One region of the Diplocloster hominis genome, then DNA from elsewhere that is predicted to be linked to it. Evidence: riboswitches for the same ligand, from Rfam matches in the RefSeq annotation. Region 1 holds a riboswitch; the other holds the start of a gene.
What was found. Region 1 has a riboswitch for FMN ahead of ABC831_RS15895 (ECF transporter S component). Riboswitches for the same ligand answer to the same signal wherever they lie in the genome.

Region 1 (3,423 bases):
CCCAGTTTGTGTCTTCTTTGATGAATCCGCTGATTTCCCTGACCACTTATCTGTGTATCGGAAGTATCGCGGTACTGGGATGCTTTCAGGTGATATCCGGAAATATTACCGTTGGCAATCTCCAGGCGTTTATCCGTTATATCTGGCAGATCAACGATCCGCTGTCCCAGGTGTCCCAGTTATCGACACAGCTCCAGGCGGCGTTTGCTGCCCTGAACCGGATCTATGAGGTACTGGAGGAGGAAGAGGAAGTGGCGGAAGCGGATCCGCCGGTTCAGCTAAGCCAGGTGAAAGGAAATGTAACCTTCGATCATGTGACCTTTGGCTATGGGGACACGCCGGTGGTGCAGAATCTGAATGCGCAGATAAAAGCAGGGCAGATGGTTGCCATCGTCGGCCCGACCGGAGCCGGAAAAACGACGCTGATCAACCTGCTGCTTCGGTTTTATGATGTGGAAAGTGGAAGTATACAGATCGACGGAGTGGATATCCGGGATATGAGACGGGAGGATTTAAGAGCGCTCTTTGGCATGGTGCTGCAGGATACCTGGCTGTTCTCTGGAACGATCTATGACAATATCCGCTACGGCCGGCTGGATGCCCGGAAGGATCAGGTGATCAATGCCGCCAAGCTTGCGAATGTCCATCATTTTATCCGAACCCTGCCAAGAGGGTATGATATGATGATCAACGAGGAAGGGAATAATATTTCTCAGGGTGAAAAACAGCTGCTGACCATCGCCAGGGCGATTCTGAAGGATCCGAAAATCCTGATCCTGGACGAGGCCACCTCTTCTGTGGATACCCGGCTGGAGAAAATGCTTCAGAATGCGATGCATAAGGTGCTGGAAGGGCGCACCAGCTTTGTCATCGCCCATCGTCTGTCTACGATCAAAAATGCGGATATGATTATGGTGCTGCATGACGGAAATATCGAAGAAGTGGGGACACACGAAACGCTGATGAAAAAGCGGGGATATTACGAGCAGCTGTATAATTCACAGTTCGCGGCGGCGCAGGAGTAGGGGCCGTGCGTGGGCCGGCATTGTGGGATGAAGGATGGCCCTGGATGGAATGTGGCGGACCTGGGGAAACGGAATGGATTGGTGCTGGGGGAACGGAATGGACATTGAGGGATTGACAGGAGGTATGTTGAGACTTATAATTATAACAAACATTTGAATATTGGATGTCTTCAGGGCAGGGTGACTGAAAGTGCTTCGCACTTTTAGAATTCCCGATCGGCGGTATAGTCCGCGAGCGTGTAAGCGCAGGTGCTTTCGGGCACAGGATTTGGTGAAATTCCAAAACCGACAGTATAGTCTGGATGAAAGAAGGCGTGTTGAAATATTAAGAAAAACCGGCTGGTATAAGAGCCGGAGTTTTCGCAAGCTGGAATTTTAACACCTGGAGGACATATCTTTCAGGTGTTTTTATATTTCATAGGAATCTCCTATAGATATAAAACGCTTCGCGGGGATCGAGCGGAGGCTAAAAGGAAGATGACGTTTTCGGCGTCCCGTTGCAGGCGGAGAGTTTCACAAGCGAGATTCTTTATTATTTAACAGGATAAGCTCCTGTAATTTAAACTTTTTAAGAGGAGGGCAAAAGTATGAATGCGAGAACAAAGAAACTGACAACGGTGGCGATGCTGTGCGCGATCGCCTATCTGGTGATGGTGATCGGGAGAATTCCGGTCGTACTGTTCCTGAAATATGATCCCAAGGATGTTATTATAACCATGGGTGGGTTTATGTTCGGACCAATCGCCTCACTGGCAATCTCGGTGATCGTATCTCTGGTAGAGATGTTCACGGTTAGTGACACGGGAGTGATCGGATGTATTATGAATATCCTGTCATCCTGTTCCTTTGCGTGTACGGCAGCCGTGATCTATAAGAAAAAGCATACGGTGGGCGGAGCGGTAGGAGGCCTGGCCGTAGGACTTATTTTGATGACGGGAATTATGCTTCTATGGAATTATTTTGTCACGCCGATTTATATGGGATATCCCAGGGAAGCGGTGGCAGAATTACTGCTTCCGGCTTTTTTACCGTTTAATCTGCTGAAAGGTGGTTTAAATGCTGCTATCACGATGCTGATCTATAAACCGTTAGTTACAGCGCTGAGAAAAGCAAGGCTGATTCCGGAATCCACCGGGCATTCCAGTAAGCGGTCAGGGAAAATCGGAATCGTGCTTGTCTCGGGACTGGTATTGGTCAGCTGCATACTGCTTGTTCTGGTGATGAAAGGTATTTTATAGTTTCTGTTTATATCGGGGCATGCTTTATTGGAAATAGGAGATGGTAAATCGAAAATAAGAGGTGCTAAATCGGAAATAGGATCTGCTTAATCAGAGATAGGATCTGCTAAATAAGAAATAGAATCTGCTTATTTAGAGGATTGGAGAATGGTGTTATAATAGCGGCTGCTGTCTGATTTCACAGTATGAAGTCTGCCGCTTTCAATCAGGCAGATGATCCGCTGTGCGATCTGCCAGTCTCCGATCCCGAGATTTTCATTCGTCAGCACGTTAGCGATTAGCTGTGCGATGCTGAATTCCCCGTCCGGAATTTCACGGAGGATAAATGGATCATAAAAAGTTTCCGCTACACTGACTACATGTCCGCTAACGACAGCCCGCAACGGGCTGTTTTCTTTTTGCAGGCGCTGCCATTCCATGGAGTATGAAAGCAGAAGAGCTTTGGGCAGTTCGATTTCGCGGGACAGGCAGCCTGCATATTCTTCTGGAGGGACCTCGCCCCAGCCTGAATTGATGATTATGGAGCTGGTTCCATTCGGACACCAGGGAGAGAGCGGTACGGCTGTCACATGACAGTCTAAGGAACAGAGAAGATCTGAAGTATACAGAAGCCCACACATGCTGTCAGGGGTATTGTCATACCAGATCCTTACTGGTTCGCCATTAGACGCGCGGGTTTTGAGAATTTCGAGGTCATTTATACAGTTTTGCCAATATGTTTCTGTTTGGATGGTTGCTTCCTGAACAGATTCAGGATCGGTACTATAATCGTAGTCTGAATACATGTGTTGGATCAGTGCTTTACGGGGACAATGATCAGACAGAATGGGAGTTATTATGTCTCCGATAGACAGGACAAAGGATAAGGCGGCCAGATCTGTGGATTTTCCCTCTAAAGGGGTTAGGGTACTTTTAACAGCCGGCTTCTGGGAGGAAGTGGCTGCGGGGAGAACTGACGTTGTATTTTCTGTGGTATTTGAGGCCGATACAGCGGAACGGATGCTGGAATCGTTTCTTATTAAATTGGAATGAATGCTCTGTGCATAGCGCAGGGAACCTTTTATGGAATTGCTGTAACAGACCTGAAGCATATGTGTTGACCTGCCTTTCATGTAAACGAATGTTGGAAATTCTGTTTTTGTAATCATGTTGGATTGGCT
Region 2 (3,423 bases), on a different contig from region 1:
TCAGATTAGCAATCAAATTGAATCCCTGGAAAATGAAACCGATCTCACGGTTTCGGATATCCGACAATTCATTATCCGTCAGTCCCGAGACATCCTGGCCATTCAGATAATATAGGCCGGATGACGGTACATCCAGACATCCCAGCATATTCATCAAGGTTGATTTACCGGAACCGGAGTGTCCGATAATCGCCACGAATTCTCCCCGATCAATCTCCAGGCTGACATGGTCCAGAGCTCGCACTTCATTTTCGCCCGGATTATAAATCTTGCTAAGATCCTGCACTTGAATGAGCATATCCATGTTCCCTTCACTTCTTTCTAGTTTTTGTATTACTTGATTAATACAATAATACGAACCGCTTATTTTGTCAACATATTTTTTCCATCTGTGAGTATATCAGGGGTTTCTTCATTTTTTGTGGTGGAAATTCAAAAGTTTTTCTTAAGAAGAATAAGCGGTATCTTCCTTTCCGCCGCAATGCGATCCCCGCGGAGCGTTTTATTTCATAGGAGCACTTTCCCCTATGAAATAAGAAACGCCATCAGAATCCTTCCTGATGGCGTAATCTGCGCAGCTCATATCTGCGTTTACCACTTTCCCACTCAATTCTGTCCATCTCTGTTTCCAGTCTGAGGCCGGGTACTTCCTGCGCTTTTCCCTGCTCGTCGATGGCTACCATCACCACATATGCGGTATTGATCAGACGCCTGGTGCCATCCAGCGCTTCCACATAAGTATCTACACGGATCTCCATGGAGGTCCGTCCTACATAGGTTACTTTCCCTATTAGTACGATCGTCTGGTTTTTATAAGCAGCGTGTTTGAAGGTCAAATGGTCAATAGCCGCCGTGGTGATCTCCATTCCGCAGTGTCTCCTGGACACGATTCCCGCCATCTCATCAATCCACTGCATGAGCATTCCACCGAACAGCCTTCCATAACCATTGATATGTTTCGGCAATAATACATATGCCTGTTCTGTCTTGGAATCCTCCACTCTCTTCGTAATCATGGTGTTTGCCCTCGCTTTCTATCTTCTGATTATAGACTTGCCGGGCAGGGTTGTAAATATGTAATTAAGTGGGAATGCCAGGAGCCTTCCCGGCTCAGCGGCTTCCTCTATGAAGGATCGGGCTGATGTATTTGTAGAGAAGGAAGGTAATCAGGGAGACCACCACTCCTTTCAGGATGTTAAAGGGGGCTACCATCAGGATGACGAAGGTGGGCAGGCTTTTCACGACCGGGTTGATCGCAGAACCCATCTCTATGATGGACGTTAGCGGCCAGCCAAATGCGGAAGCATAAGCAGGGAGCAGCACGTAGGCGTTGAGAAAACAGCCCAGGATCGTCATGGTCACGGTGCCTGCTGCCATTCCGATGATAGCGGTCTTTCTGGATTTGCGGTGCTTATAGATCATACCTGCAGGCAGGATGAAGGCACAGCCGATCAGAAAGTTGGCGGCTTCACCGACTCCGGCTGTTATGGTACCGTTGATGACCAGATTCAAGAGGATCTTGACCAGTTCGATGAGTATCCCCGCTACAGGGCCCATAGCGAAACAGCCGATGAGGACCGGAACCTCGCTGAAGTCCAGTTCATAGAAACTGGGGGCCATAAAGGGCAATGGAATTTCAAACAGCATTAGTATGGTGGCGATGGCGGACAGCATGCCGATCTGAACGATGGTGCGGATGTTTACTCTGCTTTTTTTGATGACTCCTACGTTTGTGCTCATGTTTGCACTCTCCTTATTCTGTTATGATGGTGGTTTGTGTGTATAAGGATTTTCCTGGCGGTTTCATTATTTTGCGGCGGACCGCGTAAGCGGCATCTTCCTTTCCGCCGCAGTGCAATCCTGCGGAACCTTTTATTTCATAGGAACTCTTTTCTATGGAATAAAAAATAGTAACGCTCGAAATAGCCTCGCTGACTATTTTCATACATCACACGTAAGTGCCTTAAATACAGGCACTAAGTGCTCATAGCCATAAAAAATAGCCCTGAATGTAATATTCAGGGCATTGTAATTAGACTTATATACGGATCTGTGCTGATTCTATCACAGATCAGCAACGGTGTCCATATCTCTCTTCTTTCATCCAGACTTTACTGTCGGTCCTGGAATTGATGCATTTCTATTAGAAATGACACTCACCAGATCAGCCGCCTTGCAGCGGGTCGCGGACTTTACCGCCGGTCGGGAATTCTTCCATTAACGGAAGTCACCCTGCCCCGAAGAATCTCCTTATGCAGTTCTCTGTTATCATACTGCGGCTGGGAGCACTTGTCAAGAATTTAAAATCCATTTATGTTAACAAAAACTCTTTATGCCTCTATTATCTTGCGAATAATTTCATTAATATTACTTTGACTCACAATTTTCTCCGCGTAAAATAATTGCAGGATACATTTTCCTTCTCCAAAGTTATCTACCGGATCAACCACACTCAGGCCGTAAGCCCTTATGCGCGAAGTTACAGGATCATAGTCAGCTGAATTCTCTTTTTCGCCAGATCCACACTCATGACCTTTACTTCTACAATGTCACCGACGCTGACTACTTCCAGCGGATGCTTCACGAACTTCTTGTTGGTCAGCTGGGATATATGAACCAGACCGTCCTGATGGACGCCGATATCCACGAATACCCCGAAGTCAATGACGTTGCGGACCGTGCCTTTCAGCACCATTCCGGGGGTCAGATCTTTCATTTCCAGCACGTCGGTGCGCAGGATCGGCTTGGGCATCTCCTCTCTGGGATCACGGGCCGGCTTTTCCAGCTCCTTTACGATATCCCGCAGGGTGATTTCTCCGATCTCCAGTTCCTGGGACAATTTCTTATAATCCCGCACTTGTTTGGTAATGCCGTTTAGCCGGCGTTCTTTGATATCTTCCTTGGTATAGCCTAACTTTTCCAGCAGCTTCTCCGTAGCTGCGTAACTCTCGGGATGTACACTGGTGGCGTCGAGGGGATTGTCGCCGTCCAGGATTCTTAAGAAACCGGCACACTGCTCGTAGGCCTTCGGCCCCAGCTTGGCCACTTTCAGCAGGCCTTTTCGTCCCCGGAACCTGCCGTTTTCCTCCCGGTAAGTGACGATGTTCTGGGCGATGACTTTGGAGATACCCGAGATATAGCCCAGAAGGGAGGCGGAGGCGGTGTTCAGATCCACTCCCACTTTATTTACCACGTCCTCCACTACGCCGCTTAACTGCTCACCCAGCTTTTTCTGGTTCATATCATGCTGGTATTGGCCTACGCCGATGGATTTGGGGTCGATCTTGACCAGTTCGGCTAAGGGGTCCTGCAGCCTTCTGGCAATGGAAGCGGCACTTCTTTGTCCTACATCGAAGTTGGGGAACTCTTCCGTGGCCAGCTTGCTGGCAGAGTAGACGGAGGCTCCGGCTTCGTTGACGATCA

Region 2: it holds a riboswitch for FMN, as region 1 does, so the genes downstream of both, ABC831_RS11625 (ECF transporter S component) here and ABC831_RS15895 (ECF transporter S component) in region 1, are expected to answer to the same signal.

Annotation. Positions count from the first base shown of each region.
Region 1 is NZ_JAWDIY010000017.1:47,888-51,310, reverse strand. It holds gene ABC831_RS15900 (ABC transporter ATP-binding protein) at 1-1,025, shown strand, start outside; FMN riboswitch at 1,188-1,343, shown strand; gene ABC831_RS15895 (ECF transporter S component) at 1,613-2,263, shown strand; gene ABC831_RS15890 (DUF3658 domain-containing protein) at 2,392-3,375, opposite strand.
Region 2 is NZ_JAWDIY010000010.1:161,438-164,860, reverse strand. It holds gene ABC831_RS11635 (ABC transporter ATP-binding protein) at 1-304, opposite strand, end outside; gene ABC831_RS11630 (acyl-CoA thioesterase) at 546-1,016, opposite strand; gene ABC831_RS11625 (ECF transporter S component) at 1,111-1,740, opposite strand; FMN riboswitch at 2,089-2,249, opposite strand; gene ABC831_RS11620 (Tex family protein) at 2,480-3,423, opposite strand, start outside.